DNA from 4 places in the Mixta sp. BE291 genome. Region 1 is predicted to be linked to each of the others. Evidence: predicted binding sites of a transcription regulator. Region 1 holds the regulator's gene; each other region holds the start of a gene.
The links. The regulator PurR, encoded in region 1, represses purine synthesis genes. The targets are predictions, from matches to a motif close to CANGCAAACGTTTGCNTG.
Positions count from the first base shown of each region.

Region 1 (7,759 bases):
GTTAAAGCGCTCTTCACGGCTGCGCAGGCAGCCACGACAGTAGCCGCGCGCATCGGACTGACAAATACCCCGGCACGGGCTGGGCACCGGGAAGAATTCAAGCTGCTCTGCCACATCGCCTCCTGAGTAAACACCTTCTTTTATTCAAGACAGCTTCAGGCTGAAGCGCAAGCCTGGCCATAAAATTACCGTGTGCCGCCGTTAAGCAGTACGAATGATTCCCCTTGCCCCGCACTCATTAACCCTGCATTAAGGTTTTATTAAGGTTTTTAGGCCAGACTATATGCAATGTTCAATTTTGTTTAACGATGCGAATGCTGAAAAAAATACGCTGTAATGAATCGTGGTTCCTTGTCGCCTGCGCGCTGTTTTTTACTTTTATTCTTAATGCTCAGTTTATTATTCGCGCGGCAGAACGCACGCCGCGTGCGCATCTGCACGATTATCTGTTTATCGCCTCGATTCCGCTGGTGCTGTTTTGCGCCTTTATGCTGATTTTTAACCTGCTGGCGTTGCCCTGGATCCGCAAGCCGCTGCTGATTATTCTGCTGCTGTGCGGTGCGGCGGCAAACTATTTTATGTACAGTTTCGGCACGGTGATTGACACCAATATGGTGCAAAACGTTTTTGAAACCGATTTGCAGGAAGCCACCGCGCTGCTGAGCTTGCGTTATCTGTTATGGTTGCTGGCGCTGGGCGTCATTCCTGCGCTGCTTGTTTGCGTGACTAAAATCACGCCGACACGCCCCTGGTGGTTTGCTCTGGCGATGCGCGGCTTATGGTCTATCAGCTGCCTGCTGACAATTTTGCTGATTGCCGCCCTGATGTATAAAGATTACGCCTCGCTGTTCCGCAATAATAAAGGCCTGGTGAAAATGGTCACGCCCGCCAACGTCGTTAGCGGCGTGATTAATTATGCTGATAATCGCTGGCTACAGGGCAGTAAAGCGCTGGTTCGCATCGGACAGGATGCGCAAAAAGGCCCGCTTATCGACGCCGCCGAGAAAAAGACGCTGGTTATTTTTGTGCTGGGCGAAACCGCGCGGGCGGAAAACTTCTCGCTGGGCGGCTACCCGCGGGAAACCAATCCCAGACTGAAACAGCAGAACGTGATCTACTATCAGCACGCCAGCTCATGCGGAACAGAAACCGCGATCTCCGTGCCCTGTATGTTTTCCGGTATGACGCGCGCGCACTATAACGCCAACCTGGCGCATCATCAGGAAGGCTTAATGGATGTGCTGGCCCATGCGGGCATCAACGTGATGTGGCGTGAGAACGATGGCGGCTGTAAAGGTGCCTGTGACCGTATTCCGCATAGCGATATGACCTTATGGAAACTTACCGATCTTTGCCGCAACGACGCCTGCCTGGATGAAGTGCTGCTGCATCGTTTATCGCACTATATTGATGGCGTGAAGGATGATTCGGTGATTGTGCTGCATCAGATGGGCAGTCACGGCCCCGCTTACTATTTACGTTATCCGCCCGCGCTGCGCCGCTTTACGCCGACCTGCGACAGCAAACAGATTCAGGATTGCGATCATCAGGCGCTGGTGAACACTTATGACAATACGCTGCTCTACACCGACGCGATGCTGAGCGACACTATCGAGTTGTTGAAAACGTATCAGCAGCGCTTTAACGTGGCGCTGATCTATCTCTCCGACCATGGTGAGTCGTTGGGCGAGCATGGTATGTATTTGCATGGCACGCCTTATCTGTTTGCGCCCAGCCAGCAGACGCACATCCCTTTCCTGTTGTGGCTCTCTGCCGATTACGCCCGGACTTTCGGCATTAACCAAGCCTGCCTGCGACAGCATGCGCAACAGGATGAGATCTCGCAGGATAATGTTTTTCATACGCTGTTAGGGATGGTTAACGTGCAGACCAGCCTTTATCAGCCACAGCTTGACCTGCTGAAAAGATGCCAGGCGCATTAAGGTTGCATTAGACCAACTGGTCTATTACCCTGAGCGCCATGAATAAAACGGCCCACAGGCTGCCCGTGTACAGCCGCTTGCCAGGGGTAAATGGCTCTGTTTGCCGAGCAAAACATGACACGGGGGCAGTGCGTTAATCCACGCGCTCCAGGCAATTTTGCAGCTGTTGCCGGAGCGCTAAATTAAAAAACCCGCTTCAAGACGACCGGTCTACTGAAGGCTATCGTGGGTTTTCCCGTCTGGTAACAGGCAGCTATACTAAGCTTTTTTGACCGTCATCGGATGATGACCCCCTTTTTGGAGACTATTATGCGCTTACTTCACACCATGCTGCGCGTTGGCGATATGCAACGTTCCCTGGATTTCTATACTCGCGTGCTGGGCATGCGTCTGCTGCGCGAAAGTGAAAATCAGGAATATAAATATAACCTGGCGTTTGTTGGCTATACCGACGAAAGCGAAGGCGCAGTGATTGAGCTGACCTATAACTGGGGTGTGGATCACTATGATCTCGGCAACGCCTATGGCCATATCGCGCTGGGCGTGGATGATGTCGCAGCAACCTGCGAACGAATTCGTCAGGCGGGCGGTAAAGTGACCCGTGAAGCGGGCCCGGTTAAAGGCGGCAACACCGTTATCGCCTTTGTTGAAGACCCGGACGGTTACAAAATCGAACTGATTGAGAACGAACACGCTGGTCATGGCCTCGGCCACTAAGTTTTTTGGGCGCCTGCGGGCGCCCTTCTTTTTCCTGCTGCTGCAACCCCTGGCGAAATTTGCCATAATGCGCGCTGCATTTTTTCGCCAATGAGATCCTGATGTCTGAATCGAAACAACTGAACGCATTATCTGACCGCTTCCGCGGCTTTTATCCAGTGGTAATTGATATCGAAACCGCCGGATTTAACGCCAAAACCGATGCACTGCTGGAAATTGCCGCCGTTACGTTGAAAATGGATGAAAATGGCTGGCTGCAACGCGACCAGACGCTGCATTTTCACGTCGAGCCTTTTGCGGGCGCGATTCTGCATCCGGAGGCGCTGGCGTTCAATGGTATCGATCCTGAGAATCCGCTGCGCGGCGCGGTCAATGAATATGATGCGCTGCACGCTATCTTTAAACAGGTGCGCAAAGGCATAAAGGATCAGGGCTGCAATCGCGCCATTGTCGTTGCGCATAATGCCAATTTCGATCACAGTTTTATGATGGCCGCCGCTGAGCGAACGGCGCTAAAGCGCAATCCGTTTCATCCGTTCGCCACCTTTGATACCGCGGCCCTGAGCGGGCTGGTAGTGGGTCAGACGGTGCTGGCGAAAGCCTGTAAGGCCGCAGGCATCGCTTTTGACGCCAGCCAGGCGCACTCGGCGCTGTATGACACTGAGCGCACGGCGGAGCTGTTTTGCGAGCTGGTAAACCGCTGGAAACGTCTGGGCGGCTGGCCGCCGCTGCCGGTCGATGAGGAACAGCCTGCTGAAATCAGCGACGGTGAATAGTCCGTCCGCCGTAAAAAAGGGCGCCTGAAGCGCCCTTTGCTGTTGTAAGCGGAAAATTTATTCCGCTTCTTTATATTTTTCTGCTGTTTCTTTAATCAGCGTCTGCAGTTCGCCGCGCTGGAACATCTCGATCACGATATCGCAGCCGCCAACCAGTTCGCCATCTACCCACAGCTGCGGGAAGGTGGGCCAGTTAGCATATTTCGGCAGCTCAGCACGAATGTCAGGGCTTTGCAGGATATCCACATAGGCGAAGCGCTCGCCACAGGCAGAGAGAGCCTGAACCGTTTGCGCCGAAAAGCCACAGCTGGGTAACTTCGGCGAGCCTTTCATGTAAAGCAGAATCGGGTTTTCTGCGATCTGGCGCTGAATTTTTTCAACAGTACTCATAATTGCCTTCCTTAAATAGCATGCTTCGTGTCTATTGATTGTAGCGACTGTAGCGGGTTGCTGAAAACGACATTTTCTGTAAGGTTAAATGACGCGGGTTATTGTAGCGGCTTGTCACAGCAAAATAACCCGTATCAGCGCGATGCATTGCGCGGTGGTTAATACCTGGCAATAACTTTGCTGAGATAACCGCCTGTTTACGCTTATTTTTACATCTATATGCATTTAAAGTTTATTTCACTAAAAAAGGCTTTATCTTTTCGCAAAAAGTTCGATTAGAATTGGCCCTTCAGGAGTCTGTCGCTATGGCAGAAATAAGATTAACCTTGCGCTATCACTGCGCTTTGAGTGTAACCACACCATGCGTTTATTGATTACGCTTTTTATGCTGACCGTTGCTCAACTCTTTTTTAACGTTGCCGAGGCATCCCCGCAGGCGCCAGTCAAAGCCACTCAGCATAAAATTGATAAAAAAGCCGCCCGCGACGACGACCGTCGCAAGCGCCGGGTGGTAAAAACCACCAGTAAAAAAGCCCGTCCGGCCAGCGTCGAAAAAAACAAGCTAAAGAAGAAAAGTAAACCTGCCACGGTTGCCACAGCCAGCACGAAAAAGAGTCGTAGCGCGGTTAAAACCACCAGCGTAAAAAAAAGCATCAGTAAAAAAAGCAAACAGCGCTATGGTCGCCAGCGCGGCGAGAAAAAAACCGCTGTAGTCGCTAAGCGCGGCCCGCTGGAGATGAGCAAGGCGCATCGTGAGCGCTATCAAAAGGCGCGTGAAACGGCGATGAACAAACTGATGAGCCAGTTAGGTAAGCCCTATCAGTGGGGAGGCACCTCGCCTCATACCGGTTTCGACTGTAGCGGTTTGGTCTGGTACGCCTATAAAGATGTGGTGAAGTTTAAAATTCCCCGCACCGCTAATGAAATGTACCACCTGCGTGATGCGGCATCGATTAACCGTGAAGCGCTGGAAAAAGGCGATCTGGTGTTCTTCCGCATTAATAATCGTGGCGCAGCCGATCACGTCGGCGTCTATCTCGGTAACGGACGCTTTATCCAGTCGCCGCGCACCGGTAAAGATATCCAGATTAGCCAGCTGAGCGATGATTACTGGCAGCGGCACTACGTTGGCGCTCGCCGCGTGATGACGCCGCGCACCATTCGCTAACGCGGTTGCGCAACAAAAAAGCCTGTCATATGACAGGCTTTTTTTATTTCTGGCTGGCGATTAATTGATAACGGCGGTGAAGCTAAACGCCATGATCACCAGTAATGCCGCCACCGTGGTGCCTATTGATAGTTTTAAATCCGTGCTCATTTGGCCTCTCCTTTAACCACACAAAAAATAACGGTATAGATTTTCCCATACTCCCTGGTAAAAATCTCGTTTTCTTTGCGCCAGCTTGGTAGAATCCCCGCCTTGCGTTGCGCAACGACCAAAACCACCGTTGTCGACGACCCTTATTTTAAGACGTCCCGCCGCTAAGACGTACCTCAGCCCGCCTGATGATAACCCATACGCGTGCTGAATAACGCTATCGGGACGCAAACGATTAACATTAGCCTTATCAAACTATTACGATAGGCGCAGGAGTATCTTTTTAATGGCAACAATCAAAGATGTCGCAAAGCGTGCCGGCGTTTCTACCACCACGGTATCGCACGTCATCAATAAAACCCGTTTTGTCGCGGAAGAAACCCGTGAGGCCGTGTGGGCAGCCATCAAAGAACTACACTATTCGCCCAGTGCGGTCGCACGCAGCCTGAAAGTCAACCACACTAAATCGATCGGCCTGTTGGCGACGTCCAGCGAGGCGCCCTATTTCGCTGAGATTATCGAAGCGGTGGAAACGCGCTGTTTCGCCCGTGGCTATACCCTGATTCTGGGCAACGCCCATAACGATTTACAGAAACAGCAGGCTTATCTTTCCATGATGGCGCAAAAGCGCGTGGATGGCCTGTTGGTGATGTGCTCCGAATATCCTGAAGCGCTGCTGAAGATGCTGGAGGAGAACCGCAATATTCCTATGGTAGTCATGGACTGGGGCGAATCGCGCGGCGACTTTACCGATACCGTGCTGGATAATGCTTTCCAGGGCGGCTATCTCGCTGGCCGCTATCTGATCGAGCGCGGACATCGTGATATCGGCGTGATCCCCGGTCAGATGGAACGCAACACCGGCAGCGGGCGCTTCGCCGGTTTTGTCAAAGCGCTGAATGAGGCCAGCATTGCGGTACGCGAAGAGTGGATCGTTCAGGGCGACTTTGAGCCAGAGTCTGGCTATCGCGCTATGCAGCAAATCCTGGCGCAGAAGCAGCGCCCTACCGCCGTTTTCTGCGGCGGCGATATTATGGCGATGGGCGCGATTTGCGCCGCCGATGAGCTGGGACTGCGCGTGCCGCAGGATATTTCAGTGATCGGTTACGATAACGTGCGCAACGCCCGCTATTTTACCCCTGCGCTGACCACAGTGCATCAGCCGAAAGAGCAGCTGGGCGAAACCGCTTTTGATATGCTGCTGGACAGGATCACCAGCAAACGTGAAGAATCGCAAACCATTGAAGTCCATCCTACGCTGATTGAGCGCCGCTCTGTCGCCGATGGTCCCTTCCGCGACTACCGCCGCTAAGGTTCAGGCTCAGGAACCGCTGTTCCTGAGCCGCTACGCTTCCCGCAGCCATTCCCGATTGATCGTTTCCGTATCGCCAAGATAATCCAGCAGCCAGCGCAGCGCGGGCGAACTGCTTTGCTCCGACCAGCTGACGCAACAGAAGCTGTCGGGAAAAGGTTGCGGCAGCGCCAGCTCGGTGAGCTGCCGGGTTTTCAGCAGCGGTGCGGCGAAATGTCCGGGAACCATGCCCACACACAGCCCGGCACGCAGGCAGTCAAACGCGCTTTCCCAGTCGGGCACCACCAGACGGCGCTGATTATCCAGCGTCCAGGTGGTACGTCGTGGCAATGCGCGCGAGGTATCTTCCAGCACCAGCGAGGGCCAGGGACGAATATCATCATCCTCCAGCTGCCTGCTGACGCTGGCTAAAGGATGATCAACGCTTACTACGCAGCGCCAGTTAAGCGCGCCCATATCGCGAAAGGCAAAGCGCCCGCCAACCGGAATCGCCTGCGTCGCGCCAATCGCCACATCAACCCGCTCGTCCGCCAGCGCATCCCAAACGCCGTTAAACACTTCCGGCGTGATCAGCAGTTCCATATCCGGGAAGTGCCGATAGAAATCAAGCACCAGCTGACGGGTACGCTGCGGCTTAACAATGCGATCCACGGCGATGCTTAACTGCCCGCGCCAGCCATTCGCCACCTGCTGGCACTGCCGCCGCGTGGCTAGCATTTTTTTGATAACAGCACGGCCTTCGCGAATAAACAGCTCGCCTGCCTCAGTGAGTACCACGTCGCGATGGCGTCGCTCAAAAAGCGGCACCGCCAGCCAGGACTCCAGCTGACGTACGGTATAGCTGATGGCCGAGGGTACGCGATGTAGCTCCTCGGCGGCGGCAGAGAAGCTGCCATTGCGCGCCACGGCATCGACCACTTCCAGTGCATATTCAGACCACATGTTTTGCCTGCAAAATTTTTGATATCAACCGGCAAATTTTAGCGTTTCACAATCAGAAAAACATCCTTTAACCTCGCGCGGTCTGTTCACCTGCTAATAATGAGAAAGTGATGTCTGCTTCAAAAGGATTTATGCTCTATCTGGCGCTGCTCAGTACGCTGGGTTTTCTCGCCACCGATATGTACCTGCCCGCGTTTACCGCCATGCAGGAAAGTTTTCACACCTCTGCCGGCGTGATTAGCGCCAGCCTCACCGTGTTCCTTGGCGGTTTCGCCTGCGCGCAGCTGCTGTGGGGACCGCTCTCTGACCGTTTTGGTCGTCGACCGATCTTGCTGCTGGGTCTGGCGCTGTTTGCGCTGGG
Region 1 is NZ_JAVDXN010000001.1:737,521-745,279, reverse strand. Features, by position in the region: gene J2X14_RS03600 (DUF1289 domain-containing protein) at 1-114, opposite strand, end outside; gene eptA (phosphoethanolamine transferase EptA) at 309-1,943, shown strand; gene gloA (lactoylglutathione lyase) at 2,253-2,660, shown strand; gene rnt (ribonuclease T) at 2,762-3,436, shown strand; gene J2X14_RS03580 (Grx4 family monothiol glutaredoxin) at 3,494-3,829, opposite strand; gene J2X14_RS03575 (C40 family peptidase) at 4,188-4,994, shown strand; gene cydH (cytochrome bd-I oxidase subunit CydH) at 5,055-5,144, opposite strand; gene purR (HTH-type transcriptional repressor PurR) at 5,431-6,456, shown strand; gene punR (DNA-binding transcriptional activator PunR) at 6,490-7,398, opposite strand; gene punC (purine nucleoside transporter PunC) at 7,509-7,759, shown strand, end outside.

Region 2 (7,759 bases), 500 kb from region 1:
CCGTCGCGCCATGCCATCGTGGTGCCCGATCTCTCGCTGGTTCGTGAGCAGCTGGATGGGCTGGAGGAGTGCCCGGAAGATCTCTACCTGATCGAAGGGGATCCGCAATCTTTTGACGACAGCGTTTTCAGCACCGAAGAGCTGGAAAAAGCGGTGGTGGTCAAGGTTGCCGAGCGTCAGTGGCGTTACTCGCGCTTTCCTAAGGTGCCGCTGTTTGGCCGCGCCGCGCGTGAGAAGCAGCTGGAGCTGCTGCATGCCGAACGTGAGCAGCTGGCGGAAACCTACGCCACGCTCTCTTTTGATGTGCAGAAAACCCAGCGCCTGCATCAATCCTTTAGCCGCTTTATCGGCAGCCATCTGGCGGTGGCGTTTGAAGAGGATCCGGAAGCGCAAATTCGCCAGCTGAACGCGCGCCGTGGTGAAATCGAACGTGCCCTGAACGCGCACGAAAGCGAAAACCAGCAGCAGCGTCAGCAGTTTGACCAGGCCAAAGAGGGCGTCGCCCAGCTGAACCGCCTGATGCCGCGCGTCAGCCTGTTGCTGGATGAAACGCTGGCGGATCGCTGCGAAGAACTGCGTGAATTAATGAGTGAAGCGCAGGAGGCGGCACGCTTTGTTCAACAGCATAACAACCATCTGACGCGTCTTGAGCCGCTGCTGTCGGTGTTGCAGAGCGATCCGCAGCAGCACGAGCAGTTAAAAGCCGATTATCAGCAGGCGCAGCAGGTGCAGCGTGACGCCCGCCAGCAGGCGTTTGCGCTGACTGAAGTGGTGCAGCGTCGCGCCCATTTCAGCTATGCAGATTCCGCCGGTATGCTCACCGGCACCAGCGATCTGAATGAAAAACTGCGCCAGCGTCTGGAGCAGGCGGAAGCGGAACGCGCACGTGCACGTGAACGCCTGCGCGAGCATCAGGCGAAGCTGACGCAATATTCGCAGGTTCTGGCCTCGTTAAAAAGCGCGTACGATGCCAAGCGCGATATGCTGAAAGAGCTGCAGCAAGAGATGCAGGATATCGGCGTTCAGGCCGATTCCAGCGCCGAAGAGCGCGCCAGAATCCGTCGGGATGAACTGCATAATGCGCTCAGCCACAACCGCTTGCGTCGCAATCAGCTGGAAAAACAGCTGACATTTTGTGAAGCGGAAATGGATGGATTGCAGAAAAAACTGCGTCGTCTGGAGCGCGATTATCATATCAGCCGTGAGCAGGTGGTCAGCGCCAAAGCGGGCTGGTGCGCGGTAATGCGCATGGTGAAAGATAACGGCGTCGAGCGCCGCTTACACCGCCGCGAGCTGGCCTATCTGGGCGGCGATGAGCTGCGCTCCATGTCGGATAAGGCGCTGGGCGCCTTGCGTCTGGCGGTGGCCGATAATGAACATCTGCGTGATGTGCTGCGTCTTTCCGAAGATCCCAAACGTCCTGAGCGTAAAATTCAGTTCTTTATCGCCGTTTATCAGCATCTGCGCGAACGTATCCGGCAGGATATTATTCGTACCGACGATCCGGTGGAAGCGATTGAGCAGATGGAAATCGAGCTTAGCCGTCTAACGGAAGAGCTGACCGCTCGCGAACAGATGCTGGCTATCAGTTCGCGCAGCGTGGCGAATATTATTCGCAAGACCATTCAGCGCGAGCAAAACCGCATTCGTCAGCTGAACCAGGGTCTGCAGAGCGTGAGCTTTGGTCAAGTGCGTAGCGTACGTCTGAACGTAAATGTGCGCGAAAGCCATGCCACGCTGCTGGATGTACTCTCGGAGCAGCATGAGCAGCATCAGGATCTGTTTAACAGCAACCGCCTGACCTTCTCAGAGGCGCTGGCGAAGCTGTGGCAGCGCCTGAACCCGCAGATCGATATGGGACAGCGCACGGCGCAAACCATCGGCGAAGAGCTGCTGGATTACCGTAACTACCTGGAAATGGAGGTAGAGGTCAACCGTGGTTCGGATGGCTGGCTGCGTGCGGAAAGCGGGGCGCTGTCAACCGGCGAGGCGATCGGTACCGGGATGTCGATTCTGGTGATGGTGGTACAAAGCTGGGAAGAAGAAGCGCGTCGCCTGCGCGGCAAGGATATCAGCCCGTGTCGCCTGCTGTTCCTCGATGAGGCCGCGCGTCTTGATGCCAAATCGATCGCTACGCTGTTTGAGCTTTGCGAACGTCTGGAGATGCAGCTGATTATCGCCGCGCCGGAAAATATCAGCCCGGAAAAAGGCACCACCTATAAACTGGTGCGTAAAGTGTTTAACAATACCGAGCATGTGCATGTGGTGGGGCTGAGAGGCTTCTCTGCCGATCCACTTCCGGGCGCGGCTCCAGCGCACGCGGAGCAGGGCCAGTCGGAGGATGAAAAAACGCAGGTATAAATGTAGTAAAAATGTTGCCCCGCGTTTAATCTAATCAACGGCATTTGCTCTATGAGACAAATGCCGTTGTTCGTTTATATACGTATTATAATAAATTAACAAACCTGATGGTTTATTCTCCGTGAGCCACAGCAGGCAGGGGGCAAGGATGTTGCTGGCACCATATAAAGCACTAAAACACACTACGCTGGCTTGCGTTGTTGCAATCAGCCTGGGGGCAGCCACCGCCGGGGCGGCGATCATTACCGCCGTGCCGGTAGAAAGGGCCGGCGAAACCATGAGTGCGGCCGCAGGACAACAGCAAATGTTGGCCGCATTGCCACAGGGCGTGAAGCCTTTCTACACCGGCACGCTGGCATCCCTCTACGCCGCCCGTCACATGCAGCCTGTCTGGCAGGATAAAGACGCGGTGCGGCAATTCCAGCAGCAGCTGGCGGAAGTGGCGATTTCCGGCGTTCAGCCGCAGTTTACCCAATGGGTAGAACAGCTAACGGATCCCGGCATTACCGGTATGGCGCGCGATATCGTGTTATCTGACGCGATGCTGGGCTACCTGCAGTTTGTCGCCAGTGTACCAAAGCAGGGTGAAAGCTGGCTCTATAGTCGGGTGCCTTACAAAATGGCGCTGCCGCCGCTGGCGGTGACCAACCAATGGCTGACGGCGGTGGACGCCGGACAGCTGGGCAATTTTGTTCATTCGTTAGTGCCGCAGCATCCCCAGTATGCCCGCATGCATAAGGCGTTGAAGCAGCTGCTGGCGGATAATCAGCCATGGCCGCAGCTGCAGGATAAACAGACGCTGCGTCCTGGACAGATCAGCGATGATGTTCCGGCGCTAAAAGAGATTTTGCAGCGTACCGGGATGTTGTCGGCCGCCAATGATGCTCCCGCGCCTGATGACGATGCGCCTGCGGCGGATAATCGTCAGACGGCTGCCGTCAGCCCTTCCGCGACCAATGTGACGGATATGTCTGCCGCTGTCCCGGAGAATCCGGGCAACGTGGCGGCTTCATCGCCCGTAGCGACCAATGACAATGTTTACGATCCTGCGCTGGTTGAAGCGGTAAAACGTTTTCAGCGTTGGCAAGGTCTGGAGGCGGATGGGGCGATTGGCCCACGTACGCGCCAATGGCTAAACGTATCGCCGCAGCTGCGTGCTTCGCTGCTGGCGCTTAACATCCAGCGTTTACGGCTGCTACCGGATGATATGCGCAATGGCATCATGGTCAATATCGCTAACTATTCGCTGGTCTATTACGCGGACGGCAATAAAATTTTATCCTCACGCGTGATTGTGGGCCGCCCGGATCGTAAAACGCCGCTGATGCGCAGCGCGTTAAATAATGTGGTGCTTAATCCGCCGTGGAATGTTCCTACCACGCTGGTGCGGCAGGATATTATTCCCAAAGTTAAACGCGATCCCGCTTATCTGTATCAACATGGCTATACCTTGCTTTCCGGCTGGAGCAATGATGCGGAAGTTATCGATCCCACCATGATTGACTGGAGTATGGTTTCGGCGGCGACCTTCCCCTATCGCATACGTCAGGCACCGGGCGCGCATAATTCGCTGGGGCGTTTTAAATTTAATATGCCCAGCTCTGATGCGATCTATTTACATGACACGCCAAACCATAATCTTTTCCAGAAGGATATTCGTGCGTTGAGTTCAGGTTGCGTCCGGGTAAATAAAGCCTCGGAGCTGGCTAATTTATTGTTGCAGGACGCGGGGTGGAATAACGCACGTATTTCCAGCAGCCTGGAGCAGGGCGATACGCGCTATGTGCCTGTTCGCCATCGGGTTCCGGTTAATTTGTTTTATCTTACCGCCTGGGTAGCCGATGACGGCATGACACAGTTCCGCACAGATATTTACAATTACGATACTACCGCGCAGTCAGGCACGCGTATTCTGGCTCAGGCGGGCCAGCTGCTGCTTTAATAGTTGATTCATGAACGCTTTTCCCGGCTCTCCTTTATGGCAGCGAGCCGGGTTAATCGCTCTATTAACGTTTATCTTCACATTCCTGCCGTTTACCACCTTGACGTTACCCAGAGTGACGGTTAAGGTGCGGGCTTGTGTACTTTTTGCACGGTTCGCTTTCTTTTTTTCAGGTAAACGCAATTTATGGCTAATTTTGATTTACAACGTCGTAAGCTGCTGGTTTTTGGTGGTGCGGCAGCAGGGCTTGCGCTGCTTCCCGGCTCAGCTCTTGCCTCAGTCTCGACCTCTCGTCCCCGCGTCCTTACGCTTAATAATCTGCATACCGGTGAAACGCTTAAGACCGAGTTTTTTAACGGGAAAAATTACGATCAAGATGAGCTGGTGCGGCTAAATCATTTTTTCCGCGATTATCGGGCTAATAAAATTAAGAATATCGACCCCACGCTGTTTGATCAGCTTTATCGATTACAAACGATGCTCGAAAATAATAAACCGATTCAGCTTATTTCGGGCTATCGCTCGTTAGCCACCAACAATATGCTGCGCGGCAAAAGTAAAAGCAGCGGCGTGGCGAAACATAGCTATCATACGCTTGGCCAGGCAATGGATTTCCATATTGATGGGATTTCTCTGAGCAATATACGCAAAGCGGCGCTAAAAATGCGCGCAGGTGGTGTAGGATATTACCCACGTAGTAACTTTGTGCATATTGATACCGGGCCAGTGCGCCACTGGTAATGCAGAGAATACCCGCCAGCGGCGCGGGTCACGGAGCTTTATGAATTATCACCTTATTCCCGTAACGGCCTTCGCGCAGAACTGCTCGTTGATTTGGTGTAGTGAAACGCATCAGGCGGCGCTGGTGGATCCTGGCGGCGATGCAGAGCTGATTAAGCAGCAGGTAGACGCGCAGAAGGTTACGGTGAGCGCGATACTGCTTACCCATGGTCACCTTGATCATGTCGGTGCTGCCGCTGAGCTGGCCGCTTATTATGGCGTATCGATTATCGGGCCGCAAAAGCAGGACGCCTTCTGGCTGGAAGCGCTTCCTACCCAAAGCCAGATGTTTGGTCTGGCGGAATGCGCGCCGTTAACGCCCGATCGCTGGCTGGAAGAGGGGGAAACGGTAACGGTAGGCAAGGCGACGCTGGAAGTTTTGCACTGTCCGGGCCATACGCCGGGTCATATTGTTTTCTTCCATCGTGAAGGGCGGTTATTAATTTCTGGCGACGTTATTTTTAATGGCGGCGTCGGGCGCACCGATTTCCCACAGGGCAGCCATCAGGCGCTGATCGATGCGATTAAAAATAAGCTGCTGCCGCTTGGCGATGATATTACTTTTATTCCAGGTCATGGGCCGATCTCCACCCTGGGCCGGGAACGTATCAGTAATCCGTTTTTAATCTAGCCGCGTAATAAAAAATGGGCCTGCAGGCCCATTTTTTTGGCAACGTGGCAACGCGTTATAAAACAGCCACGATCGCTTCGCACAGCGCAGCCATATTATCTGGCGTCATGCCCGCAACGTTAACACGTCCTGAGTTCACCGCATAAACGCCAAACTCTTCACGCAGGCGAATCACCTGATCTTTATTCAGGCCGCTAAACGAGAACATCCCGTTCTGGCGAATAATAAAGCTGAAATCACGGTTGGCGCCTTTTTCCTGCAGCGTATTAACAAACAGCTGACGCATACGGTGAATACGCTGACGCATATCCGTTAATTCCTGCTGCCAAATCGCCCGCAGCGCATCATTACCAAGAATAGTGGCAACCACCGCCGCGCCATGTGCAGGCGGATTAGAGTAGTTGGCACGGATAGTATATTTAACCTGGCTAAAGGCGGTATCGGCAACGTTGGCCTCGGCGGCAACCAACGTAAAGGCACCTACGCGCTCATTATACAGGCCGAAGTTTTTAGAGTATGAACTGGCGACAATCAGCTCTTCATGGCTGGCAGCAAAAATCCGCAGCCCTTCCGCATCCTCTTCCAGACCACGGGCAAAGCCCTGGTAGGCAAAATCAAACAGCGGCAGCCAGCCGCTCGCCTTTGACAGCTCCGCCAGCTGTGACCACTGTTCTGCAGTAGGGTCGATACCGGTTGGGTTATGGCAGCAACCATGGAACAGCACTACATCGCCCGCTTTGGCGCCGCGCAGGCTGGCCAGCATCGCATCAAAATCGAGCTGATGGCTTTCCGCGTCATAATAATCATATTCGCAAACTTCAAGGCCAGCGGAGTTGAAGACGTTTTTATGGTTCGGCCAGCTTGGATTGCTGATCCAGACGCGTTTTGCGCTGGTTTGCGTCGCGAGGAAATCAGCCGCCACGCGCAGCGCGCCGGTCCCGCCTGGCGTCTGTGCGGTGCGGGCGCGTTTTGCGCTAACAATCGCGCTATCCTGACCAAACAGCAGCGTTTGGGTGCAGCGGGCAAAGTCAGCCAGACCATCAATGCTGAGATAGTTTTTTGTGGTTTCGTTTTCCAGCAGATATTGCTCGGCTTTTTTTACGCTGGTTAATACCGGCGTTTGCCCGGTTTCATCTTTATAGACGCCGATGCCAAGGTTGATTTTATTCGGGCGGTCATCGGCACGGAAAAGATCGGCTAAGCCAAGAATAGGGTCGGCGGGTGCAGCAGTGATATTTTCAAACATGTGAGAGGTCCGTAAGCTTCAAGAAAAGCGAAATGAAGCCTCAGGTTAACGCCAGAAAGTTGAAATGCCAACCGTTTGCGAGAAAAAGAATAGTGAATAAGAAGGCTGAATGCAGGCAAATAAAAACGGGGCCAAAAGCCCCGTTTTTTTAACCTCAGCAGAACAGATTGCTCTGCGGCAGGCTGACTTAGAACTGGTAAACCAGACCTACAGCAACGGTGTCGCCAGAGTTCACGCCCAGTGCGTTGTCGTCATCAATCTGGTTGATGATGTAGTCAACGTAGGTAGACATGTTTTTGTTGAAGTAGTAGGTGGCGCCCACTTCAAAGTATTTAACCAGGTCAACGTCGCCAATGCCTTCAACATCTTTCGCTTTAGACTGAACGTAGGCGATAGACGGACGCAGACCGAAATCGAACTGATACTGTGCGACCAGTTCAATGTTCTGCGCTTTGTTTACGAAGCCTTCAGTAGATGCGTTCTCATAGGTTGCGCCGTTAGCGGCAACGAAGGTGCCTGCGCGAGAATAAGTAACCGCTGTGGCATTACGGGTTTCGCCATACATAGCTGCCAGGTAAATGTTGTTGGCATCATATTTAATCGCGGTCGCCCAGGACTCAGCACGTTTACCTGCGCCTTCGCCCGTCGTGTCGGTGCGGTCAGTGGCACCGGCAACGCCATCAGAATAAGTGGTGCGTGCGCCAGCCGCCTGAATATTGGTACGGTCGCTGCTGCTATAGCCAGCCGCGAAGCCTACGCCGATGGGTGTTTCGTAGCTGCTGGAAACGCCCCAGCCGTC
Region 2 is NZ_JAVDXN010000001.1:236,064-243,822, forward strand. Features, by position in the region: gene mukB (chromosome partition protein MukB) at 1-2,361, shown strand, start outside; gene ldtD (L,D-transpeptidase) at 2,510-4,303, shown strand; gene mepK (peptidoglycan L,D-endopeptidase MepK) at 4,490-5,044, shown strand; gene J2X14_RS01030 (MBL fold metallo-hydrolase) at 5,085-5,714, shown strand; gene J2X14_RS01035 (amino acid aminotransferase) at 5,770-6,960, opposite strand; gene J2X14_RS01040 (porin) at 7,148-7,759, opposite strand, start outside.
Region 2: a site for PurR is predicted at 7,025-7,042, ahead of J2X14_RS01035 (amino acid aminotransferase). Genes of this name have one in related genera too.

Region 3 (7,759 bases), on a different contig from region 1:
GTCAAAACCCATCGCACCATTGCGGATGCGGTAACCCATCTGAAACAGCAGGATATGCAGATCCTGGCGACCAACCTTTCCGCCAAAGCGGTGGATTTCCGGGAAATCGACTATACCCGTCCAACCTGTGTTTTGATGGGACAGGAAAAAACCGGGATTACACAGGAAGCGCTGGCGCTGGCCGATCAAGACATCATTATCCCGATGGTGGGCATGGTGCAGTCGCTGAACGTTTCGGTCGCCTCCGCGCTGATTCTCTATGAAGCGCAACGCCAGCGGCAAAATGCCGGTATGTATCAGCGTGATATCAGCACGCTGCCGCATGCGGAACAGCAACGTTTGCTGTTTGAGGGCGGCTATCCGGTTCTGGCGCGCGTGGCTAAACAGAAAGGTTTGCCGCGCCCCGAAATCAGCGACAACGGCGAAGTGATTGCCGATGCCGAGTGGTGGGCCGCTATGCAGTCAACGGCTAAACGATGACAGGCCGCCTGCTGGATGCCGTTCCGCTCAATACCCTTTCCGGCGTAGGCGCAAGCCAGGCTGGAAAGCTGGCAAAGATCGGGCTGCATACCGTGCAGGATTTACTGCTGCACCTGCCGCTGCGTTATGAAGATCGCACGCAACTCTATCGTATTAACGATCTGTTGCCCGGCATCTGGGCAACGGTAGAAGGCGAGGTGCTGCATACCGATGTGACTTTTGGGCGGCGGCGGATGTTGGTCAGCCAGATCAGCGATGGCTCTGGCGTCGTAACGCTGCGCTTTTTCAACTTTAATGCCGGAATGAAAAACGGCTTGTCGCCCGGCGCGCGCGTAACGGCGTATGGCGAGATCAAACGGGGCCAGCGCGGCGCAGAGATGATTCATCCTGAATATCGTATTCAGGGTGAACACAGCGTAACCGAATTGCAGGAAACGTTAACGCCGGTTTATCCCACCACCGAAGGCATTCGCCAGGCCACGCTACGTAGCCTGACCGATCAGGCGCTGCAGTTGCTGGATACCTGCCCGATTGCCGAATTGCTGCCTGCCGAATTACGCGGCGGCCTGCTGAGCCTGCCCGATGCGCTACGCACGCTGCATCGCCCGCCGCCGGATATTCAGCTGGTCGATCTGGAAAGCGGTCGCCATCCTGCCCAGCGCCGCCTGATTCTGGAAGAGCTGCTGGCGCATAACCTGAGCATGCTGGCGGTGCGTGCAGGCGCGCAACGCTATCACGCGCTGGCTATGCCGCCGCGTCATCAGCTGCGCGATCGGCTGCTGGCGGCGCTGCCGTTTAAACCCACCGCCGCTCAGCAGCGGGTGGTAAAAGAGATCGAGCAGGATTTAAATCACGATTACCCCATGATGCGTCTGGTTCAGGGCGATGTCGGCTCCGGCAAAACGCTGGTGGCGGCTCTGGCCGCGCTGGATGTCATCGCTCACGGAAAGCAGGTTGCGCTGATGGCGCCGACCGAGCTGCTGGCCGAACAGCATGCTAACAACTTCCGCCAGTGGTTTGCGCCGTTGGGGCTGGAGGTGGGCTGGCTGGCTGGCAAGCAGAAGGGTAAAGCGCGCCTGGCGCAGCAGGAAGCCATTGCCAGCGGCAAGGTTTCTATGGTGGTGGGTACGCATGCGATTTTCCAGGAACAGGTACAGTTTAACGGCCTGGCGCTGGTGATTATTGATGAACAGCACCGCTTCGGCGTCCATCAGCGGCTGGCGCTGTGGGAAAAAGGTGAGGAGCAAGGTTTCCATCCTCATCAGCTGATCATGACCGCCACGCCCATTCCGCGTACGCTGGCGATGACCGCTTATGCCGATTTAGATACCTCAGTTATCGATGAGCTTCCTCCCGGACGTACGCCGGTGACCACGGTCGCCATTCCTGACACGCGGCGCGCAGATATCATTGAGCGGGTAAAAAGCGCCTGCCAGAAGGAAGGACGTCAGGCCTACTGGGTATGCACCCTGATTGAAGAGTCTGACCTGCTGGAAGCGCAGGCGGCAGAAGCAACCTGGGAAGAGTTAAAGCTGGCATTGCCCGATTTACAGGTCGGCCTGGTGCATGGGCGCATGAAGCCGAAGGAAAAACAGGACGTTATGCAGGCGTTCAAACAGGGCGCGATGCAGCTGCTGGTAGCAACGACTGTAATTGAAGTTGGCGTGGATGTGCCTAATGCCAGCCTGATGATTATCGAAAACCCGGAGCGTCTGGGCCTGGCTCAGCTGCATCAGCTGAGAGGGCGCGTGGGCCGTGGCGCGGTCGCCTCGCACTGTGTGCTGCTCTACAAATCGCCGTTAAGCAAAACGGCGCAAAAGCGATTGCAGGTGCTGCGGGACAGCAACGACGGCTTCGTTATTGCGCAGTGCGATCTGGAAATCCGCGGGCCAGGAGAGCTGCTGGGTACGCGGCAAACCGGCAACGCGGAATTTAAAGTGGCCGATCTGCTGCGCGATCAGGCGCTTATCCCTGAGGTACAGCGTATTGCGCGTCATATTCACCAGCATTATCCACAGCAGGCCCAGGCGTTGATTGAGCGCTGGCTACCGGAAACCGATCGCTACACCAACGCCTGAATTAAGAAACATAATTTATTGCGTATCGTTGTTTGTTTTTAAACGCTCTTGCTGTTGCGCTCTTCTGCTTAATCTCTCTTTAAGCTCATTCACAAACGCCTCACTCTTTTCTGGCTTTGAAAGGTTACTCTTTTTAGGGCTGATAGATGTTGCCTTTTTATTACCCACCGTCCCCGTTTGCCTTTTATCGCTAACTGGCCGTTTTTCGGCGGACGGCGGCGGCGGCGGTGGTGGCGGTACACCATCTTTGCACTTCTCAATAAACGCCTGCCTGTTTTTTAATTCATCGATCTTTTTTCGCGCCTCTTGCTGCGCTTCTTTCGCTTTGTCCGCAGCCTTTTTTTCGGCCAGCTCTTGATCGCTTTTCGCTTTAATAGCAGCGTTTTCCTGCATTTGTTGATAGATTTTTTTCTGGAATGGCGTCAGTTTATTCACGTCAAGATTGTTAAAAAAGGCACCCGGTGTTGTCACCTGCTCGTTACTGCCAGTTTTTTTTTGCATTACCCTACTATTTTTTCCTGCACCGTTGCTCGGTCTTTTAGTTAACTCGTTGTTATAAATAAGAAAATCCTGCGCCGGTAGTGGTGGTGGTGGTGGCGCGAGTTGTGCCGAGGAGGATGCTAACGGCGGCGCGGGCGGCGGCACAAGTTGCACAGACGACGGCGCAGGCTGTTTTGACGACGACACGGATGACGACGACAGCGGCGCGAGTTGTGCGGACTGTGCTAATGGCGATGCAGCCTGTATCGATGATGATGCGGACCGTGATGCCGGTTGCGCTGGCGTCGATACAAAAGGTTCTGTTATGGACGTCGTATTGCCAGATTGCATGCGATCCGTTGTCATGCTGCTATTATTATTCGACAAAGGCGGCGGCGGCGGTAACTTGGCAGGTGCCTGTTTGGAAGAGTGGAAAAAATTTTCCGCGCAAGGCGTAAACGCCGAGACTTTTTCATTACCGTTAAATGGTTTTATACTCGCTTTCGTTAATAAATTACGTAAGATTGAATCTTCGTTAAAGGATATGCGATTAACACTTATTACCTGCGCAGCAGAGTTTTCCTTATTGGACCTACGTCCCTTCAGAAATATACTAATATTTATTACTCTTTTTAATAAGTTACCTAAACGTGAAAATGAACTTTTTTTACTTTTCTCGGTAATGTTATTCTCTACCGCTTTACCCTTAACGCCTTCCTGATTAAAAAAACGGCTGGTAGACAATCCTGCCTGGCTAACTTTGCACATGTTTTTCCTTTTTAATAATTTTTAGACCAAAAACAGACAAACCGAAATACAACTGCGCGTTATAAACTAAACGTTCTAACAATAATTTCGAAAACCGCTTTTTCTGATGACGTTGCTAACGGGCCGTAACGCGAAACCCATAGGCAATCGATTGCTTTTGCCATAAAGAGGATTACAATCGCATCTTTGCTTTTCAGGGAATGTAGTGATGTCGGCCAACCCCAGTAAAACCCCCTCACCTGCGTCTGCGATTAAAACAAATAGCGAACTGATTTATCGTCTGGAAGATCGTCCGCCGCTGGCACAAACCTTGTTTGCTGCCTGCCAGCATCTGCTGGCCATGTTTGTCGCGGTGATCACCCCCGCTCTGCTGATTTGCCAGGCGCTTGGCCTGCCCGCTGAGGATACGCAGCACATTATCAGCATGTCGCTTTTCGCTTCTGGCGTTGCCTCGATTTTACAGATTAAAACCTGGGGGCCGGTTGGCTCAGGGCTGCTTTCTATTCAGGGCACCAGCTTTAACTTTGTTAGCCCGCTGATTATGGGCGGCCTGGCGTTAAAAAATGGCGGTGCCGATGTGCCGACGATGATGGCCGCGCTGTTCGGAACGCTGATGATCGCTTCCTGTACTGAAATGGTACTTTCGCGCGTGCTGCATCTGGCGCGGCGGATTATTACGCCGCTGGTCTCCGGGATTGTGGTGATGATTATCGGCCTGTCGCTGATTCAGGTGGGGTTAACCTCTATCGGCGGCGGCTTTGCCGCGATGAACGATCACACCTTCGGCGCGCCGAAAAACTTGCTGCTGGCGGGCGTGGTGCTGGCAGTGATCATTATTTTGAATCGTCAACGCAACCCATACCTGCGTGTCGCTTCGCTGGTCATTGCGATGGCGGTGGGTTATTTGCTGGCGTGGGCGCTGGATATGCTGCCGCAAAACAGCACATCGGGCAGCAGCGCGCTGATGGCCGTTCCGATACCGCTCTATTACGGTCTGGGCTTTGACTGGAACCTGCTGATTCCGCTGATGCTGGTCTTTATGGTGACATCGCTGGAAACCATCGGCGATATTACCGCCACCTCTGACGTCTCAGAGCAGCCGGTTAGCGGGCCGCTCTATATGAAGCGTCTGAAAGGCGGCGTGCTGGCGAACGGCCTGAACTCCTTTGTCTCGGCGTTGTTTAACACCTTCCCTAACTCCTGTTTCGGCCAGAACAATGGCGTTATCCAGCTGACCGGCGTAGCCAGCCGTTACGTGGGTTTTGTCGTGGCGCTGATGCTGATTGTGCTTGGCCTGTTTCCTGCGGTAAGCGGCTTTGTGCAGCATATCCCCGAGCCGGTACTGGGCGGCGCAACCATTGTGATGTTCGGCACCATCGCCGCTTCCGGCGTGCGCATTGTTTCACGCGAGCCGTTAAACCGTCGGGCAATCATGATCATGGCGCTTTCGCTGGCGGTGGGCCTTGGCGTATCGCAGCAACCGCTGATTTTACAGTTTGCGCCTGACTGGTTAAAAACACTGCTCTCTTCTGGTATCGCCGCCGGTGGCATTACCGCTATTCTGCTGAATCTGTTTTTTCCGCACGAGAAATAACCTTTGCGGGGCGGGCTACGGCTCGCCCTGCGCATCCTGATTATTCCAGCTTTACAACCAGGCGGTTGAGCTATGTCAGTAATTAAGGCATAACAGGCGGTACTGGAAATTCATACGGAAGGATGCAAATGAAGTTTGTCGGAAAGGTAACGCTTTCACTGCTATTGCTACTGTTGCTAACGCTATTGGCGGGCTATTTTTTACTGCAAACTCGTTGGGGTGCGGAATGGGCCAGCAGGCGAATAAGCGATGATACGGCATGGCATCTTTCCGTCGGCAAAATAGAGCATAATTTTTCCAGCCCTGCGCTGCTGACCTTACATAACATAAGCTTCGGCCATGACGGGCAGCCCGCTGTTATCGTGGCTAAAACCGTTAATCTCGGTTTGAGCTTCTCGCTGTTGAGCGATGCGCTGCATTTTACCCGCATTGAATTGCAGGATGGCGCACTGAACCTCGCCAATATGACGAAGGATATGGGCTGGTCGTTACAGGCCGATCGCCTTCAGCTGCGCAATATGAAGCTGAATAGCCCGCAGCAGGCCATTAAGGCAGTCGCGCTAAACGGCGGCGTGATCCCCTGGCAGCCTCGCGCAGGGGATGTTCTGGGCGCTAACGCCAGTTTTCAGGCCAGCGCGGAGAGCATGACGCTAAACGGTCTGGCGTTGTCCGATGCCTTAATCCAGGGGAAAACCAGCGATCGCCAGCTGGTCATTAATAATTTCGGTGCCGATCTGGCACGCGGCTCTGTCACCGGCAGCGCCCAACGCGATGCGCAGGGCAAGTGGGACGTCTCCGCGCTGCGCCTGAATGATATTCGCCTGCAAACCGATAAATCGCTTAGCGCATTCTTGCAGCCGCTTCGTGACCTGCCGCCGATCTATTTTTCCCGCGTGGATGTAACGGATGCGCGTCTACAGGGGCCGGACTGGGCGATTACCGATCTCGATTTAGTGCTAAAAAAACTGACGATCAGCCATGGCGACTGGCAAAGCGAGGATGGCTCGCTGGCCCTGAATGCCGACAACTTTATTAACGGTCAGCTGACGTTAAACGATCCGCTGCTGAACCTCGACTTCTCGCCGCAGGGCGTGACGGACGCACGCTTTAGTTCACGCTGGGTAAATGGTTTAGTTCGTGCGCAGGGCAATTGGCAACGACAGACCAGGCAGCTGACGCTGGATGAACTGGTGCTGGCGGGGCTGGAATATACGCTGCCGGAAAACTGGCGCGAGCGCTGGATGTCCACGTTACCGGCCTGGCTTGATAGCGTACGGGTGAAAAAGCTGAGTGGCAGCCGCAATCTGATTATTGATGTGAATCCGCAATATCCGTTTCAGATAACCGCGCTGGACATCACCGGCTCTGACCTGCTGCTGGCGCGCGATCATCAGTGGGGCATCTGGCAGGGTGCGCTGAACCTGAACGCTGCGGAAGCCACCTTCAACCGCACAGATGTGCGTCATCCTTCGCTGACGCTAAGCGCCAGTGACCAACAAATTTCGGTCACGGAGATGAGCGCGTTTGCGGAAAAAGGGATGCTGGAAGGGCTGGCGACGCTGGATCAAACGCCAGCGCGTCAGCTTTCATTAACGTTGAACGGTCGGGGCGTACCGGCGAATGTATTGCAGAATTGGGGCTGGCCCGCTCTGCCGCTAACCGGCGAGGCCACGTTACAGTTGCAGCTACAGGCGCGTCTGGCGGCGGAAACCGCCTTAAAGCCCAGCGCTAACGGCACCTTAACGCTGACCGCAGACGGAAAAACGCTCCAGCAAATAATGACTCGTGGGGAAGTCAGCAATCAGCCATGAGGCTCCAGCGGCCCGTCGGGATCGGCGGGCAGCACAATATAAACCCCGTTAAATATCGCCCCGCTCTCTTCACTGCCGAACAGCTCGACCTCAAGCTGCACGCGCGCTTTACGCCCACGTGCCAGACGATCGAGATCGCCGCTTAGCGAACCGAGATCGGCGGAGGCGCTGGGCTTGCCGCTGATGGGCTTGCTGTAACGAATATGGGCATCGGCCAGAATAATCGTGCCGCCTAAATGGCGCTCGCGCAGCAGCAGCCAGATCAACCCCCAGCCGGTTAACGTCGCCAGGGAAAACAGGCTGCCCGCAAACAGCGTATGGTGCGGGTTCTGATTGCCGGTTTCCGGCATGGTGGTCATGAATTTCTGCCCGGTGTATTGGGTGATGCGCACGCCCATTTTTTCACTGAGCGGGATATGTTCGTACCAGGCCTGCTGCAGCTGCCCGCACCAGTCCGCACGATGCAGAATGTCATCCAGCGTGATAACCGGTTTAATCATTAAAAAGTGGCGTACCGGCGTGGTGAGCGGTGCGGTGATCTCTCCCTG
Region 3 is NZ_JAVDXN010000009.1:104,883-112,641, forward strand. Features, by position in the region: gene trmH (tRNA (guanosine(18)-2'-O)-methyltransferase TrmH) at 1-480, shown strand, start outside; gene recG (ATP-dependent DNA helicase RecG) at 477-2,558, shown strand; gene J2X14_RS18130 (hypothetical protein) at 2,574-3,806, opposite strand; gene J2X14_RS18135 (nucleobase:cation symporter-2 family protein) at 4,015-5,400, shown strand; gene J2X14_RS18140 (AsmA family protein) at 5,529-7,211, shown strand; gene fabY (fatty acid biosynthesis protein FabY) at 7,202-7,759, opposite strand, start outside.
Region 3: a site for PurR is predicted at 3,947-3,964, ahead of J2X14_RS18135 (nucleobase:cation symporter-2 family protein). Genes of this name have one in related genera too.

Region 4 (7,759 bases), on a different contig from region 1:
CACGCTATCGGTAAGGTTTTCATTGCCCTGTTCAGTAATCACGATGTCATCTTCAATACGGATACCGATCCCGCGATATTCTGCCGGGACATCCGCATCCGGCGCGATATAAAGTCCGGGTTCAACGGTAAGCACCATGCCCGGCTCCAGAATACGTCCGCGATCCGGCGTACCGTAATCACCAACATCATGCACATCCAGCCCCAGCCAGTGGCTCAGGCCGTGCATAAAGAATTGTCGATGGGCGTTTTCAGCGATTAACAACTCAACATCGCCCTGCATCACACCTAAGTCGATCAGTCCGCTGACCATGACCCGCACCACTTCTTCATTCACTTCACGAATACTGGTACCCGGACGAAACAGCTCAAGCGCTTTGTAGAGTGACGCCAGCACGATGTTATAAATTGCCCGCTGCGGCACGCTGAATTTGCCGCTCACCGGAAAGGTGCGGGTGATATCGCCCGCGTAGCCATGCAGCTCACAGCCTGCATCGATCAGCACCAGATCGCCCGCGCGCAGTTCGCTTTCGTTCTCGGTGTAGTGCAGGATGCAGGCATTTTCGCCGCCGCCGACAATGGTATTGTAAGAGGGATGCCGCGCGCCGTGACGGGTAAACTCATGGTGAATTTCACCCGCCAGCTGATATTCAAACATGCCGGGCCGACACACCTGCATCGCGCGCGTATGCGCCAACGCGCTGATTTCACCGGCGCGGCGTAAAATCGCCAGCTCTTCCGGGCCTTTAAACAGGCGCATCTCATGCACCCACGGCCGCCAGTCGGTTAGCGTATTCGGCGCCTGCAAATTCTGACGGAAGCCACGGCGCAGCTTCTCCAGCGCGCTGAACAGGATGCGATCGGCAAACTCATATTCGCCCTGCGCATGATAAACCACGTCCAGCCCGTTCAGCAGCTGATGCAGCTGCTCGTTCAGGTCGTCCCACGGCAGCGCCCGATCGACACCCAGCTTCTCCGGCGCGGCATCCTGCCCCAAACGGCGACCAAACCAGATTTCCGCCTGCTTATCGCGTACGCGGTTAAACAGCACGCTGTGGTTGTGATTTTCATCGCTTTTAATCAGCAACAGCAGCGCTTCAGGCTCGTTGAAGCCGGTGAAATACCAGAAATCGCTGTGCTGGCGGAACGGATATTCGCTATCCGCGCTGCGCGTGACTTCCGGCGCGGCAAAAATGAGTGCCGCGCTGCCCGCAGCCATACGCGACAACAGCGCCTGGCGGCGCTGCAAAAAAGTATCCAGCGTAATCATCCGTATCTTCTCCCTGAGTTAGGCCGCCGCGCGGCAAGAGCAAATAATCAGTGCAGCGTAACCTTGGTGGTTTCCGGCGCACCCGGCGGCATCGGCGGATTAAAGGTTTCATGGCACAGCAAAGCGGCTACGCGCACATACTCGATAACCTCCTCCAGCGACTGTGCCAGCTCTTCCTGGTCTTCTTCATCATCATAGCCAAGCTGGGCAATGGTGCGCAGATCGTCGATGGCTTCGCCCGCTTCGCCTTTGACTTTATCCAGTTTAGGCTGCGTCACGCCCAGCCCCAACAGAAAGTGATTAACCCATCCCGCCAGCGCATCGGCACGCTCAAAGACGCTGCTTTCATTTTCATCAGGCAGCATCAGCTGAAACAGAAAGCCTTCTTCTTCCAGCGTGTCCTGAATATGCGCGTGCAGCGCCTGCAGCGGCTGCGAGAGCGATTGTGAAAACGCTAAACCTTCATTGGTGAGATCGTGTACCAGCGCTTTCCAGCTGTGATCTTTATTGCCACCGCAGACGATGCCGCTGATCAAGCCGTGCATTTCAGCTGGCGTCATTCCTACCCCTTGCTGGGTCAGGAGGGATGCCAGCGCCTGCCAGGCTGGCTGTGTGTTATCTGTAGACATATGCATTATCATCGTTGGCGGAGTAAGTTCGTGTTATGCTACCACCAGGTGCCTTGAGGTTTCCAGAAAGGGCTTGTTTCTTCACGCCAGGATATATATAGTGGCGCCCCTTCTGAGCCGGAGCAGGTTCAGAACGATGCGGGCGCAGTAATCAGTCAGGAAGGTGGCATGTCTGCACAACCGGTAGATATTCAGATTTTTGGACGTTCGTTACGCGTGAATTGTCCGCCTGAACAGCAAGATGCGCTGAACGCGGCGGCGGAAGATCTTAATCAGCGGTTGCAAGATCTTAAAGTTCGCACTAGAGTCACAAATACAGAGCAGCTGGTGTTCATCGCTGCGTTGAACATTTGCCATGAGCTGGCGCAGGAAAAGGGGAAAACCCGTGACTACGCTGCTAACATGGAACAACGCATTCGGATGCTGCAACAGACCATAGAACAAGCATTGCTTGAGCAAGGTCGCATAACTGAACGCCAGGGTGCGAAGTTCGAATAACACTTTACGGCCGACTGTGATACAGTGGCGGTGAGGTACAATTTCTCTGAGATGTTTGCAAGTGGGCCAGTCCCCTGAGCCGATATTTCAAAACCACAGAGTGTGGCGCTCCGCAGCCTGTGTGCATGCCCGGTCCGTCCGGGAAGCCTAATGGTTACGACGACACATTCACCTTGAACCAAGGGTTCAAGGGTTACAGCCTACGGCGGCATCTCGGAGATTCCTTTCTTGTTTAGCGGTTACGCAACGCGTTTGCCCGCTAATTCTTCGCTTTACCTGTGCTATATTCGCATCATCCCCGCAGGCGCAGGAAAACCTCTATGTCCTTATCACTTGAACGCCAGGCGATACGCACGCATGTCCGCCATTTACGGCGCGGGCTCAGCGCGGAACAGCAAACGCTGGCGGCGAATAGCGTCGCTGAACATGCGTTAAACGTCGAATCGGTCGCTCAGGCGCAGCATATCGCGCTGTTTCTTTCGGTGGATGGCGAACTCAACACGCGCCCTTTAATTGCCCGCCTGTGGCAACAGCATAAGCAGGTTTACCTGCCGGTACTGCACCCTTTCTCGCCGGGAAATCTGCTGTTTATCCGCTATACGCCGGAAACAGAGCTGATCCCCAACCGCTTACGCATCCCGGAGCCGCCGCTAAATGTGCAGGATATTATTCCGCTCGATCGGCTGGATGTGATGTTTGTGCCGCTGGTGGCGTTTGATAAGCATGGACAGCGTCTGGGAATGGGCGGCGGATTTTACGATCGCACCTTACAGCACTGGCGCAGGCATCGCTTTCTTCCTGTTGGCCTGGCGCACGACTGCCAGCAGGTCGATACGCTGCCGGTGGAAACCTGGGATATTCCGCTGCCCGCGATGTTAACCCCTTCACGCCTGTGGCAGTGGGAAAAATAGCACGCCGCCCGGAATCAGGCGGCGCGATGAGCAAAAAAACAGTCAATCAGTAAAGCAAACGGGCGCGCATGGTGCCCGGAATCGCCTTCATCATCGTCAGCGCCTTGTGCGCCACATCCAATTCCGCATCGATATCGATCACCACATAACCCATTAACGGCGTGGTTTGCAGATACTGCGCCGAGATATTAATGCCCTGCTCGGCAAATATCTGGTTGATCGCGGTTAGCACGCCTGGACGGTTTTCATGAATATGCAGCAGGCGGCTTACGTGCGCGCCGTGCATTGGCAGCGAGACTTCCGGGAAGTTAACGGCGGAAAGCGTAGAGCCGTTATCAGAATATTTTGCCAGCTTACCAGCGACTTCAATGCCGATATTCTCCTGCGCTTCCTGAGTAGAGCCGCCGATATGCGGCGTCAGGATCACGTTGTCGAACTCGCACAGCGGAGAATTAAACGGATCGCTGTTGGTTGCCGGTTCTTCCGGGAAAACGTCGATCGCCGCGCCGGAGAGATGTTTATTCGCCAGCACCTGGCAGAGCGCCGGGATATCCACCACCGTTCCGCGTGAGGCGTTAATCAGCAGTGAGCCTGGCTTCATCTGCGCCAGTTCTTCTGCGCTCATCATATTCTGGGTTGAGGGAGTTTCCGGCACGTGCAGGCTGACCACATCGCTCATATTCAGCAGATCGGCAAGGTGCCTGACCTGCGTGGCATTGCCCAGCGGCAGCTTGTTTTCGATATCGTAGAAAAAGACATGCATCCCCAGGCTTTCCGCCAGCACGCCAAGCTGCATACCGATATGGCCGTAACCAATGATGCCCAGCTTCTTGCCACGCGCTTCATACGAGCCGGCGGCCTGTTTGTTCCAGATGCCGCGATGGGCTTTGGCATTCGCTTCCGGGATGCCGCGCATCAGCAGCAGCATTTCACCAATAACCAGCTCCGCTACTGAACGGGTGTTAGAGAATGGCGCATTAAACACCGGCACGCCGCGCGTTGCCGCCGCCTCTAAATTCACCTGATTGGTGCCGATACAGAAGCAGCCCACGGCCACCAGCTTTTCAGCCGCGGCAAAGATCTCTTCGGTCAGCTGAGTACGGGAACGAATACCGATAAAGTGCGCATCGCGAATGGAGGCTTTCAGCGCTTCACTATCCAGCGCGCCTTTGTGATATTCGATATTGGTGTAACCTGCCGCACGCAAATTATCCAGCGCAGTCTGGTGAACGCCTTCCACCAGCAGAAACTTAATTTTGTCTTTCTCCAGCGATACTTTTGCCATTTCCCGACCCTATTTTGCAGACTTCAGAAGGGGCTGTAATAAGCCAGCCTTCTGTCAAAATATCAAAATTTACGCGCGCGGCAATACAAACGATTGCCTGCCGCTTAGCATGGGTAAAGGAAGATAGGGGCAGATTCAACAGATTATGATGGGAAGCACCTTGCAGGCAGAATGATAGCGCTCCAGGCATCTCTTATGTGACATAAGTCACTAAATTTCGCCTACTGGAGAAAAGATGTTTTTCGGCAAGAAATAACCGGCGCGAGCTACGCGCCAGCCAGATCATTTGGTGATGGTTTTTACGCCGTCCGGCCCGCCAATCAGCGCAACGTCGGCGCCACGCGCGGCAAAAAGCCCTACCGTCACTACGCCAGGCAACGCATTGATAGCGCGTTCCAGTTCAGAGGGGTTCACGATACTCAGATTATGCACGTCGAGAATAATGTTGCCGTTATCGGTGATAACCTGCTGACGATATTCCGGCAGGCCGCCCAGTTTCACCAGTTCACGCGCAACATAAGAACGTGCCATCGGGATCACCTCCACCGGCAGCGGAAAACCGCCCAGCACATCAACCTGCTTGGAAATATCGGCGATACAGATAAATTTATCCGCTACCGCAGCGATAATTTTCTCACGCGTTAGCGCTGCGCCGCCGCCTTTAATCATTTGCATTTGCGGGTTGATTTCATCCGCGCCGTCAACGTAGATCGCCAGCGAATCCACCTCGTTAAGGTCAAAGACCGGGATCCCCAGACTCTTTAACTTCAGCGTAGAAGCATCCGAGCTGGAAACGGCGCCTTCGATCTGATGCTTAATCGAGCCGAGCGCATCGATAAAGTGGGCGGCGGTTGATCCGGTGCCTACGCCGACAATCGTCCCTGGCGTGACATAATCCAGCGCGGCCCAGCCTACTGCTTTTTTCAGTTCATCCTGCGTCATGGTATGTTTAAAACCTGTGCTAATGGTGTGCGCGTAGTATAAAACAAGCTCTGGTTAAAATGCGTATTGGATGCGCGGCGTTTTGTCGCTTTGCAAAGCAGTGCACAAACTGCCGCTTCTGACCGCAGCGGCAAAGCGTGAATTTTATGGCATAGTGTCCCGGCATTGCTGAAGGAGAACAAAATAACAATGAAAAGACCCGACTATCGAACGCTTCAGGCTCTGGATGCTGTGATCCGCGAGCGCGGCTTTGAACGCGCGGCGCAAAAGTTATGTATCACCCAGTCGGCGGTGTCACAGCGTATTAAGCAGCTGGAAAATATGTTCGGTCAGCCTTTGCTGGTGCGTACTATTCCACCGCGCCCGACCGAACAAGGACAAAAGCTGCTGGCCCTGCTGCATCAGGTAGAGCTGCTGGAGGACGAGTGGCTGGGCGATGAAAACGGCGGCACTACGCCTCTGCTGCTATCGCTGGCGGTGAATGCCGACAGTCTGGCGACCTGGCTGCTGCCAGCGCTAAAAGAGGTGTTAACCGATTCGCCGGTACGCCTGAATTTGCAGGTGGAAGATGAGACCCGTACCCAGGAGCGCTTACGACGCGGCGAGGTGGTGGGCGCGGTGAGTATTCAGCCGCAGCCGCTGCCCAGCTGTTTGGTGGATCGGCTTGGCGCGCTGGATTATCTGTTTGTCGGCTCACCCGAGTTTGCCGCGCGCTATTTTGCTAACGGCGTGACGCGCTCGGCGTTGTTGAAAGCGCCAGCGGTGGCTTTTGACCACCTTGATGACATGCATCAGGCTTTCTTACAGCAGAATTTCGATCTGTCGCCCGGCAGCGTGCCTTGTCATATCGTTAACTCATCCGAGGCGTTTGTGCAGCTGGCGCGTCAGGGATCGACCTGCTGTATGATTCCGCATTTGCAGATCGAACGGGAGCTGGCGAGCGGTGAGCTTATCGATCTCACGCCCGGTCTTTATCAGCGCCGCATGCTTTACTGGCACCGCTTTGCGCCGGAAAGCCGCCTGATGCGTAAGGTAACCGACGCGCTGCTGGCGCATGGTCATCGCGTATTGCGTCAGGAAGAGGAAGCGCTCAGCGGTTAGGGCGCGAAAAGGCAATCCCGCGCAGGCACGCAAGTACCCAAAGCGCAGGGCGCGGGGAGTACAGGCAGAAGAGTAAAGCGTCCCGCGCCATGGACGGCGCGGGTCGAGCTGTCAGGGATGACGTTTTTTGCGTCTTTACGATCGGCCTGCACTCTCCGCGCGGGCAAACCAGCTCCTAAAGCCTGAGGCGTGGGGAGCGCAGGCAGAAGAGTAAAGCGTCCCGCGCCATGGACGGCGCGGGCCGAGCTGTCAGGGATGACATTTTTTGCGTCTTTACGATCGGCCTGCACTCTCCGCGCGGGCACATAAGCGCCCAACGCGCAGGGGCTGTTTCTGCCGGGTTTATTTATTGCGCTGTAGCTCGAACACCACATCAACCTGATCGTCAAAATGAATGCTCTGCTGCTCATAGGTTTGCTCAGCGGAGGTCATCGGCGCAGCATCCGCAGCTTTATACATACGTGCCATCGGCATCGGCTGATAGTTGGCAACGTGATAGCGCACGCTGTAAACCTGGCCCAGCGTCGCGTTAAAGCCTTTTGCCAGCGCGGCCGCCTGCTGCGTAGCGTTTTCAATCGCCGCCTGACGCGCCTTCGCCTGATAATTATCCGGATTCGCGACGCCCAACTCCACCGAGCGAATTTCATTCAGCCCCGACTTAAGCGCGCCATCCAGCAAATCGTTCAGCTTATCCAGCTGACGCAGCGTTACCTTTACCTGACGCACCGCACGGTAGCCTTTCAGCACCGACTTGCCCTCTTTGGTGTAATCATATTCCGGCTGGGTACGCAGGTTCGCTGCATCAATATCTTTCTTCTCAATGCCATTTTTATTGAGCAAATCAAAATATTGCGCCACGCGGTCATCCGCCTGTTTCTTTGCTTGCGCCGCATCCTTTGAGGAGACGTTAACTTCGATTGCCAGCGTGGCGATATCAGGACGCGCATCTACGCTGGCCTGCCCTGAGGTGACAATATGCGGCCCATTGGGCAACTCATCGGCCTGGGCTAACTGTGAGCCGATGCTTAACCCCATGGTTGCGGCCAGAGCCAGTGCTTTCAGTTTCACGAAAGGTCCTCCTTGAAGACAAAAAATTAGCGAGACGCCGGGTGGCGGTTGCCATA
Region 4 is NZ_JAVDXN010000006.1:166,347-174,105, forward strand. Features, by position in the region: gene pepP (Xaa-Pro aminopeptidase) at 1-1,269, opposite strand, end outside; gene J2X14_RS15285 (YecA/YgfB family protein) at 1,317-1,898, opposite strand; gene zapA (cell division protein ZapA) at 2,067-2,396, shown strand; RNA gene ssrS (6S RNA) at 2,437-2,620, shown strand; gene J2X14_RS15300 (5-formyltetrahydrofolate cyclo-ligase) at 2,717-3,307, shown strand; gene serA (phosphoglycerate dehydrogenase) at 3,354-4,592, opposite strand; gene rpiA (ribose-5-phosphate isomerase RpiA) at 4,875-5,534, opposite strand; gene J2X14_RS15315 (LysR family transcriptional regulator ArgP) at 5,724-6,635, shown strand; gene J2X14_RS15320 (oxidative stress defense protein) at 6,978-7,703, opposite strand.
Region 4: a site for PurR is predicted at 4,675-4,692, ahead of serA (phosphoglycerate dehydrogenase). Genes of this name have one in related genera too.